2 regions of the Polaromonas sp. P3_A5 genome follow, and region 1 is predicted to be linked to the other one. Evidence: riboswitches for the same ligand, from Rfam matches in the RefSeq annotation. Region 1 holds a riboswitch; the other holds the start of a gene.
The links. A riboswitch is a leader RNA that binds a small molecule or an ion and turns the genes downstream of it on or off. The one in region 1 is predicted to bind S-adenosylhomocysteine.

Region 1 (5,360 bases):
GTGCCGAAAGTGCCGTCTTGCGTGGAACCACCCGCGCCAAACGTCACCGAGCAAAACTCGGGCTTGTGCGCATAGAGCGCCTGGCGCGCCACACGCAGCTTCTCGGCGCCTTCAGGTGTCTTGGGCGGGAAGAATTCAAAACTGAGGGGAAGATTCAGGCTCATCACGGATCTCACTCGTCGTTATTTGTCGTGTCGGTTTTGCTGTCACGCCGCTTGCCACGCGCAGGGCCAGGCTGGCCGGCATGCGCAAGTTCGGAGTCTTCGTGCGGCGCGCGGGAGGCGCGCATTTCGCTGCGTGGCACGCGCTTGGCAATCTTGCGCTGCGGTGCGGCCGGCAGCGGCTGGTCTTCGCCCGCCACGTCCTGGCCCTTGACAGCCTGGATAAAAAATTCGCGGTTGCCGTCGCCGCCTTCAATCGGCGACGCCAGCCAGGCTTTCACTTCCAGCCCCAGCGATGCGCAGGCATCGCGCAAGCGCTTTTCGACAAACTCGAAATGCGCCGGGTCACGCACAATGCCACCCTTGCCGATCTGGCCGGGCTGCAATTCAAACTGCGGCTTGACCAGCATGAGCAGGTCGCCGCCGGGCTTGAGCAGGCGAACCACGGCGGGCAACACCAGCGTGAGCGAGATGAAGGACAAATCACCCGTCAGGAAGTCGAAGTTGGCTTCTGCGGCCAGGCTCGCTTCGTCCAGGTCGGCGTCATCCCCATCGCCATCGAAGTCATCCGGAAAATCCATGTCGCCGCTGTCGCCTGCATGGCCGGCCACCAGGTCGGCGGCGGTCATGGAACGGGCATTCAGACCCTCGACGCAAACCACACGCGGGTCTTCACGCAGGCTGGCGTGCAGCTGGCCATGGCCCACATCGACGCCCACCACCTGCATGGCGCCGTGCTGCAGCAGGCAGTCGGTAAAGCCGCCGGTGGACTGGCCCACGTCAAGGCAGCGCAAGCCATCCACCTTCAGGCCGGTAGCTTTCAGCGCGCCTTCGAGCTTGAGCCCGCCGCGCGAGATGTACTTGGCTTCGGTGGTGTCCAGCAACTGCAGCTCAGCGCCGGGCGGAATCTCGTCGCCGTTCTTGGCGACCTTCTTCCAGGCAGCGTCGGCTTCAGGACGCCACTGCACCCCCGAAGCGATCAGGCGCTGGGCCTGCGAGCGGGTGGCGGCATGGCCGTGTTCGACGAGGAATAGGTCAGCGCGCATGTAGTGTCTTCCGGTATTCCAGCAACAGCCTTAAGGGCGTAGCGAGCGGCCCGAGAGCAAGGCGCGGGCGCCAGGCAACCGGAATGCACTTGAGGTGCATGAGGATTGCCTGATCGGGACCCGCAACGCCGCTATCGGGTCGCGCAGTAGCCAGGAAAAATCAGTAGCGATAGGTGTTGGCCTTGTACGGGCCGGCTTTAGAGACACCGATGTACGCAGCCTGCTCGTCGCTCAGTTCAGTCAGCACAGCGCCAACCTTCTTCAGGTGCAAACGGGCAACCTTTTCGTCAAGATGCTTGGGCAACACATAAACCTTGCCCACTTCGTACGCATCTTTCTTGGTGAAGAGCTCGATCTGCGCGATGGTCTGGTTCGCAAAGCTCGACGACATCACGAAGCTCGGGTGGCCGGTGCCGCAACCCAGGTTCACGAGGCGGCCCTTGGCCAGCAGGATGATGCGCTTGCCGTCCGGGAAGATCACGTGGTCGACTTGCGGCTTGATCTCTTCCCAGGTGCATTTTTCGAGCGATGCGACGTCGATCTCGTTGTCGAAATGGCCGATGTTGCAGACGATGGCCTGGTCTTTCATCTTCGCCATGTGCTCATAAGTGATGACGTTCTTGTTGCCGGTGGCGGACACAAAAATGTCAGCCTTGTCGGCAGCGTATTCCATGGTCACGACCTTGTAACCTTCCATCGCGGCCTGCAGGGCGTTGATGGGGTCGATCTCGGTCACCCACACCTGGGCGCTCAGTGCGCGCAAGGCTTGTGCGGAGCCCTTGCCCACGTCGCCGTAACCGGCCACGAGTGCGACCTTGCCGGCGACCATCACGTCGGTGGCGCGCTTGATCGCGTCAACCAGGGATTCGCGGCAGCCGTACAGGTTGTCGAACTTGCTCTTGGTGACGGAATCGTTCACGTTGATGGCGCGCAAGGCCAGCGTGCCCTTGGCCGACATTTCATTCAAACGCAACACGCCGGTGGTGGTTTCTTCAGTCACGCCGATGATGTTTTTCAGGCGGCGGCTGTACCAGGTCGGGTCTTGCGCCAGCTTGGCCTTGATCGAATTGAACAGGCAGATTTCTTCTTCGCTGCCGGGCTTGGAAATGAGGCTCGCGTCTTTTTCGGCCTTGGTGCCCAGGTGCATCAGCAGCGTCGCGTCGCCGCCGTCGTCCAGGATCATGTTGGGACCTTCTTCAGGCGTGCCCTTGGCGCCGCTGAATTCGAAGATCTTGTGGGTGTAGTCCCAGTAATCGGCCAGGGTTTCGCCCTTGATGGCGAACACCGGCGTGCCGGCGGCGGCGATCGCGGCGGCGGCGTGGTCTTGTGTCGAGAAAATATTGCACGAAGCCCAGCGCACTTCAGCGCCCAGGGCTTGCAGGGTTTCGATCAGCACGCCGGTCTGGATCGTCATGTGCAGCGAACCGGTGATGCGCGCGCCCTTCAGCGGCTGCGCCTTCGCGAATTCTTCGCGGATGGCCATCAGGCCAGGCATTTCGGTTTGCGCGATGTTCAGTTCCTTGCGGCCCCAGGCGGCAAGCGAAATATCGGCAATGGTGTAGTCGGTGGAAGGTTTCAGGACGGCGCTCATACGGTTCTCCAAATTCAAACGTCAACTGGGCAAAATCGCCACGGGCAAGGCGCTTTCGAAACAGCGGGGGAATTCAGTCATTCACCCGGCTTGAGAGAGCACTTGCGGGTGAGCGTGGTTGCAATGAAGTCCTGAGCCTGGTCCACATGGTGTGGCTTGCAACGCTCCTCAGGAAGCCACGATTATACCGAACTCCCCCGTTCAGGCTCACTTCGTGTAGCCTGCTCCCCCCTCAAGGGGGCGGCGCCTGGGGCCGGCGAAGCCGGACCCTCGGCCCCCGCTGGTGAAATACGCCATCACCGATCGCGCCCAAAGAGCGCTTCAACCCGCATGGGCCGCGGAACCGGCTTTGCCGGGCCGCAGGCTCAGTCCCCTGCAAGGGGAAAAGGGCTACACACAGTGAGCCCGATAGGGGTGTGCCAATTTTTCGGCTTTGCCGGGCCGCAGGCGGGCGGCCCCCTCGAGGGGGCAGGGAGCTACACGCAGTGAGCGACCGTGGGGGCCCACACCATGCGAGAATTTCACCATGCAAGAGTCCGCAGCCCGCCACTTTCGCCCCTCTTCCGTAGGGCATCCAGGTTTCGGGGCGGCCTGATGTACCCCCGTCTGGCGCCCGTCTACTGTGCCTTGTTCCTGATCATGGGTGCGGGAATGAGCGCCAGCTTCGCATCAAAGGCATACCGGGCCTTGCAAACCCTCGATTGGGAAACAGGCAGCGCGCAAATACTTTCGTCCAGCGTGAAGGCCACGTCCGACAAGCGAGCCAGTTGCTATGAGCAGCTTGCCACCTATAGCTACAAGGTGCAGGGCCGAACCTTCACCGGCCAACGTGTGCGCGCGGCGGACAGCTGCCTTTCGAAGGAAGAGTCCGAGCTATTCGAGGCTGCGTTCAAGAAAGGCGACACGGTGGCCGTGCGCTACGATCCCGAAAATGCCTCCGAAGCGGTGCTCGAGCCCGGGGAACTGTGGTTCAACGATTGGATCCAGGGGATCGCGGGCTTGTTGATCACAGGCATTGCCGTTCTGATGGGCATCGAGATACTGAGAAAGCAACGATGAAGGACCTCACATCCTGGGCGCTCACCGAGCGCGCACAGATCACCGGCGTCTTCACCGACATCGACGACACACTGACCACCGAGGGAGCGATCACCGCCGATGCGCTGGAGGCTTTGGGTGCGTTGAATGCCGCCGGGCTCAAGGTGGTAGCCATCACCGGGCGGCCCGTAGGCTGGAGTGAGCCCTTCGCGGCAAGCTGGCCGGTCGATGCCATCGTGGCGGAGAACGGTGCGGTGGCGCTGCTGCCGGCGCAGGTTTTAGACAAAAAAGCCCCGCAAGCCGCACCAGCCTTGCGCAATCAGCTATCAAAAATATACCAACAGGATTCCGCGACACGCGCTGCCAACTTCGCCCGCATGCAGGCCGTGCTGGCGCGCATCGAGCGCGAGATGCCGGGCATCACCCGCGCCACCGACTCGCCGGGCCGTGAAACCGACATCGCCATCGATCACAGTGAGTTTGTGCAACTGAGCGACGCGCAAATCGCCGCAGTGGTGGCAATGATGAAAAGCGAGGGCATGCACGCCACCGTCAGCAGCATCCACATCAACGGCTGGTATGGCAGCCACAACAAGCTCGAAGGCGCGCGCTGGATAGTCCGGCAGCTCTGGCAGAGCGACCTGGACGCCGAGATGGACCAATGGGTCTATGTGGGCGATTCGACCAACGACCAATTAATGTTCAAGACCTTTGCCAACAGCGTGGGCGTTGCCAACATCGCGCGCTTTGTGCCGCAGCTGGCGCACCTGCCGCGTTATGTCACGCGGGGTGAGCGCGGCGCGGGCTTCACTGAAGTAGTCCGCGCTTTACTGGATTAACAACCGCAGCTGCCCCGCGTTACCTCAGCGGGTGCCGCGGATCGGGCTTTGCCTGGCCGCAGGCACCGTCCCCTGAAGGGGAGGGGACGCTACACGAAGTGAGCGTCAGCAGGGGTTAGCTATATTGGCGGCGCACCGAGCCCCAGCGCAGCCAGGCGCCGAGGGCCGCTACCGCCAGAACCAGTGCAGCATAACCCTCTACCGTGGCCGGCAATCCCAGCGGTGCGATCAAGCGGCCTGCCAGCATGGCGGGCACGCTGAAGGCCAGGTAGCTGATGGCGTACAGCGCAGAAAACAACTCCGCCCGCTGGTGCGGCTGTGCCATCGGCGCCAGCGTCTGCACCTGCGCGGAGAAAGCCGAGCCGCCGCCGAAACCGGCCAGCGCCGTCCCCGCGAAAAACAGCGCCACGGAACGGGTGGCCAGCGACAGGACCACCAGACCTGCGCCCACGGCGAGCAAGCTCATGCCGATGGCGCTCATGCGCACGGGCGAAAAGCGCCTCAACAAAGTCGGCGAAGCAGCGCCCAGGCCGAAGAAGGCCGCAATGGCCAGGCCGTTAACGATGCCGTCGTGGATGCCAAAGATTTGCTGCAGCACGGAAGGCACCAGCGACAGGTACAGGCCCGCAAGCGACCACACCGCCAGCATTGTCGGCACGCCGCGCACAAATTCGGCGCGCGCCTG
Region 2 (5,360 bases), on a different contig from region 1:
AACAGCGTATCGCCATCCTCGACGGTGCGATGGGCACCATGATCCAGCGCTTCAAGCTCAACGAGGCCCAGTACCGCGGCGAACGCTTCAAGGACTTCCACAAGGACGTGAAGGGCAACAACGAGTTGTTGAGCCTGACGCGCCCCGACGTGATCCAGGACATCCATGAGGGCTACCTGGCTGCGGGCGCCGACATGATTGAAACCAATACCTTCGGCGCGACTACCGTGGCGCAGGCCGACTACGACATGGCCGACCTGGCCGTCGAGATGAATTACGAGTCGGCCCGCATCGCCCGTGCCGCGTGCGACAAGTTTTCAACACCCGACAAGCCGCGTTTTGTCGTCGGCGCCCTCGGCCCCACGCCCAAGACGGCCAGCATCAGCCCCGACGTGAACGACCCGGGCGCGCGCAACACCAGTTTCGAGGAGCTGCGCAAGGCGTATTACGAACAGACGGAGGCGCTGGTCAAGGGCGGCAGCGACGTGCTGCTGGTCGAGACCATCTTCGACACGCTCAATGCCAAGGCGGCGCTGTTTGCCATTGACGAATACTTCGACAACTCCGGCGAGCGCCTGCCCCTGATCATCAGCGGCACCGTGACCGACGCTTCGGGCCGCATCCTGAGCGGGCAAACCGTGACGGCCTTCTGGCACAGTGTGCGCCATGCCGCACCACTGGCAGTCGGCCTCAACTGCGCACTGGGCGCCACCCTGATGCGCCCCTACATCCAGGAGCTGGCCCGCGTGGCCGGCGACACCTTCATCAGCTGCTACCCCAATGCCGGCCTGCCCAACCCCATGAGCGATACCGGCTTTGACGAAACGCCCGACGTGACGTCCCGCCTGCTGCGCGAGTTTGCCGAGGAAGGCCTTGTCAACATCGTGGGCGGCTGCTGCGGCACCACGCCGGATCACATAGGTGCCATCGCCCATGCGGTTGCGCCGGTTGCCAGCCGCTCCTTGCAGCGCGGTGCCTTCTACAAAGAGGCCGCCTGAGGCCAGCGCTGCCCCGCATCACTTCCGGGTGATGCCCGTCGGGTGGCCGAAAAAGCCGGTTCTCTGATGCGTGTGTACTTAATAAGTATACATATGAGATGACGTGCCCGGCGATGTCCCGAAAAGTCATATTTCGCGGCTATAGTCAGGCCCCTTTGCCGAACCCTGTTTTCATTCTCCGGCGCTGCGCCCTGCAGCGTTGATGGTTCGGCAAAACAACGCAACACAACACAACCAAGGAAATCATGAAGGTGGGTTTATTCATCAAGGCCGCAGCGGCATTCACGTTGGCGATGACGGCTTTCGCAGGCCATGCACAACTGTCGCCCCAAAAACCGGTGACGATCGTCGTGCCCTATCCAGCCGGCGGCCCGCTGGACAACGCTGCGCGCATCCTGGCCGAGAAGCTGCGTCCCCTGCTCAAAACCGAAGTCACGGTTGACAACCGGCCGGGGTCCGGCGGAAACGTGGGTGCGGCCCTCGTCGCCAAGGCACCTGCAGACGGCCATACGCTGGTGATGGGGGCGGTGGCCACCCATGCCATCAACCCATGGCTCTACCCAAACATGCCCTACGACGCATTGAAGGACTTCACGCCCATCACGTTGGTGGCGCGGGTGCCGAACGTGCTGGTCATGAATGCCGAGACGGCCAGGCGGCTGAAAATCAAGGACACCAAGGACCTGATTGCCTACGCACGCAAGAATCCCGGCCGGCTGAACTATGCCTCCGGCGGCAATGGAAGCGCCGGCCACCTCGCGGGCGAGCTGTTTAAAAGCCTGGCCAAGATCAGCGTGGTGCACCTGCCTTCCAGCGGCTCGGCCCAGGCGCAGGCTGGCCTGCTGTCCGGCCAGACCGACCTGATGTTCGACAACCTGGCCTCTGCCAGCGCCAACATCAAGTCGGGCAAGCTGGTCGCTTTTGGCGTGACCACCATCAACCGCTCCAGCAGCTTCACGGAAATTCCGACCATCAATGACGTGTTGCCCGGCTTTCACATCAGCACCTGGTTCGGCATCTTTGGCCCGGCCAACCTCCCCAAAGCCACGGCAGACCAGCTGCAGAGGGCATTCGCCGACGCGCTCAACACGCCCGATACCGCAGAAAAGTTTGCACGCATGAGCGCGACCCCCAGCCCCATGAGCTCTGCCGACTTTGCCTACATGGTGATGAAAGAGCACGCCGATTATGGACGCCTGATCAAGGTCGCCAAAATCAAGCTCGACTAAATCGAAAGGGCGGAAAGGGCGGCTAGCCTGGCGCCTTCCCCGCTTTTCTGCCAGACGGAAATCAGCCCGGCATCAGCCGGTCGATTTCCTGCTGCATGGCTTGTACCAGCTGGCTGTACATCTTGAGTTTTTCGCTGGTGTCGCGCAGCCGTTCGGCGATGCGCAGCGAAACGGCAAACATCAGTTTGGCCGCAGTCACCGGTTGCTCTTCCCCCATTTTTTCAAGCGCTGCGCGCGACAGCACGGCGCAGCTCACGTCGCTGCTGGCAGTGCATGACGCCAGCCGCGCCTGGCCGTCGACCAGGCCCATTTCGCCGATCAGGCTGCCGGGGCCCAGCACCGTGATGGTGACCGGCGTGCGGCGGCTGACCACAATGCTTTCGACAGTGACTTCGCCTTCGAGCAGCAGCACCATATAACCGGTATCGCTCTTGTCGCCTTCGCGGATGAAGGTCGTTCCCTCGGAAATCCTGCGCGGCGTCATGTAGCTGACGACAGTGAAAGCCTCTTCGGGCGTGAGCTGCATCAGGGCGGTTGGTGCAATCAGCAGCCTGGCGGCAAGCTCGGCCGTGCTGGAGCCCTCAATGGCCCGCATGCGGTCTTTGGGACGCATGGACTCGGGCGCATCGGGCGTTCCCCGCTGTTTTCTGCCGAACAGGTTTTCAAACATGGTGGCTCCGGCTATCCCCTGGACTTTTGTTGGTATCTCTTGCCATTGGTGCAAGGATATGGCGCGGGCGGCGTTCAGCCCTTAAAATGATGGTAACCCAAGGAGCGTTGCAGCGAACACAAGCGTTCGTCAGGCTTGGGTTACAGGCGGCGGCTTCCGGCGGCCCCTGCGGCAACGACGCTCACCTTTGCCTCAAGGTGAGTCCGTGTCTGAAACTGAATCTTTGCCCAATGTTCCCCCCATGAAGCTGTCCGGCCTGGAGCCGGTCGCCATCGGCGCGGGCACGCTGTTTGTCAATATTGGCGAACGCACCAACGTCACCGGCTCCAAGGCCTTCGCCCGCATGATCCTCAACGGTGAATACGAGCAGGCGCTGGCCGTGGCCCGCCAGCAGGTCGAAAACGGCGCCCAGATCATCGATATCAACATGGACGAGGCCATGCTGGACAGCCAGGCCGCCATGGTGCGCTTCCTGAACCTGATCGCCAGTGAGCCCGACATCGCGCGTGTGCCCATCATGATCGACAGCTCCAAGTGGAGCGTCATCGAAGCCGGCCTGCGCTGCATCCAGGGCAAGGGAATCGTCAACTCGATCTCGATGAAAGAGGGTCTGGAGCCCTTCAGGCAGCAGGCCAAGCTGCTCAAGCGCTACGGCGCGGCAGCGGTGGTGATGGCTTTTGATGAAAAAGGCCAGGCCGACACCTATGAGCGCAAAGTCGAAATCTGCGAGCGCGCCTACCGCGTGCTGGTCGACGAGCTGGACTTTCCGCCCGAAGACATCATCTTCGACCCGAACATTTTCGCGATCGCCACCGGCATCGAAGAGCACAACAACTACGCGGTCGATTTCATCAACGCCACGCGCTGGATCAAGCAGAACCTGCCGGGCGCCAAGGTCTCTGGCGGCGTGTCCAACGTGTCCTTCAGCTTTCGCGGCAACGACCCGGTGCGTGAAGCCATCCACACCGTGTTCCTGTACCACGCGATCCAGGCGGGCATGGACATGGGCATCGTCAACGCCGGCATGGTCGGCGTGTACGACGACCTGGACCCTGTGCTGCGCGAGCGCGTCGAAGACGTGGTGCTCAACCGCACACCGGTCTACAAGCCGGGCGAGCCTGAGCTCACGCCCAGCGAACGCCTGATTGAAGTGGCCGAGACTGCCAGGAGCGGCGCCAAGGACGACAGCAAGAAGAATGAATGGCGTGCCCTGCCGGTGCGCCAGCGCCTGTCGCATGCGCTGGTCCACGGCATGAACGAGCACATCGTGACTGACACCGAAGAGGTCTACCAGGAGATCCTTGCGGAGGGCGGCCGGCCGCTGCACGTCATCGAAGGCCCGCTGATGGACGGCATGAACATCGTCGGTGACCTGTTCGGCCAGGGCAAGATGTTTTTGCCCCAGGTCGTCAAAAGCGCCCGTGTGATGAAGCAGGCCGTGGCGCACCTGCTGCCCTACATCGAAGCCGAAAAGCTGCTGCTCGAAGCCGCCGGCGGTGACGTCAAGACCAAAGGCAAGATCATCATCGCCACGGTCAAGGGTGATGTGCACGACATTGGCAAGAACATCGTGACGGTGGTCTTGCAGTGCAACAACTTTGAAGTCGTCAACATGGGCGTGATGGTGCCCTGCCATGAAATATTGGCGCGCGCCAAGGTTGAAGGCGCCGACATCGTCGGGCTGTCGGGTCTCATCACCCCCAGCCTGGAAGAAATGCAGTATGTGGCCGCCGAGATGCAAAAGGACGATCATTTCCGCATCAAGAAGATTCCGCTGCTGATAGGCGGCGCCACCACCAGCCGCGTGCACACGGCCGTCAAGATCTCCCCGCACTACGAAGGCCCGGTGGTGTATGTGCCCGATGCGTCACGAAGCGTGAGCGTGGCGCAAAGCCTGCTGTCCGACCAGGCCGCCAGATACATCGAAGAGCTGTATACCGACTACGACAAGGTGCGCACCCAGCACGCCAACAAAAAGCAGGTACCGATGTGGCCGCTGGCCAAGGCCCGCGCCAATCCCACGTCAATGGACTGGGCCCACTACACACCGCCCGTGCCCAAGTTCATTGGCCGCCGCGTGTTCAAGAACTTCGACCTGTCGGAGCTGGCCCAGTACATCGACTGGGGTCCTTTCTTCCAGACCTGGGACCTGGCCGGAGCCTTCCCGGCCATTTTGAAAGACGAGGTGGTGGGCACCGAGGCTGTGCGCGTGTACGCCGACGCGCAGCGCATGCTCAAGCGCCTGATCGAAGGCCGCTGGCTCACCGCCAACGGCGTGATGGCGCTGTACCCCGCCAACAGCGTGGGCGACGACATCGAGATCTACACCGACGAGTCGCGCAGCGAAGTGGCCATGACCTGGTACGGCCTGCGCCAGCAAACCGAAAAAACCGCAATTGACGGCGTGATGCGCCCCAGCCGTTGCCTGGCTGATTTTGTCGCACCCAAGGTACTTGCTCCTGA

Region 2: it holds a riboswitch for S-adenosylhomocysteine, as region 1 does, so the genes downstream of both, metH (methionine synthase) here and ahcY (adenosylhomocysteinase) in region 1, are expected to answer to the same signal.

The regions. Positions count from the first base shown of each region.
Region 1 is NZ_JBFUGF010000002.1:225,299-230,658, forward strand. It holds gene metF (methylenetetrahydrofolate reductase [NAD(P)H]) at 1-164, opposite strand, end outside; gene AC1DU8_RS18550 (TlyA family RNA methyltransferase) at 173-1,207, opposite strand; gene ahcY (adenosylhomocysteinase) at 1,368-2,798, opposite strand; S-adenosyl-L-homocysteine riboswitch at 2,902-2,974, opposite strand; gene AC1DU8_RS18560 (DUF3592 domain-containing protein) at 3,426-3,857, shown strand; gene AC1DU8_RS18565 (HAD-IIB family hydrolase) at 3,854-4,675, shown strand; gene AC1DU8_RS18570 (MFS transporter) at 4,791-5,360, opposite strand, start outside.
Region 2 is NZ_JBFUGF010000003.1:105,226-110,585, reverse strand. It holds gene AC1DU8_RS20000 (homocysteine S-methyltransferase family protein) at 1-998, shown strand, start outside; gene AC1DU8_RS19995 (Bug family tripartite tricarboxylate transporter substrate binding protein) at 1,244-2,227, shown strand; gene AC1DU8_RS19990 (Crp/Fnr family transcriptional regulator) at 2,289-2,897, opposite strand; S-adenosyl-L-homocysteine riboswitch at 2,991-3,087, shown strand; gene metH (methionine synthase) at 3,103-5,360, shown strand, end outside.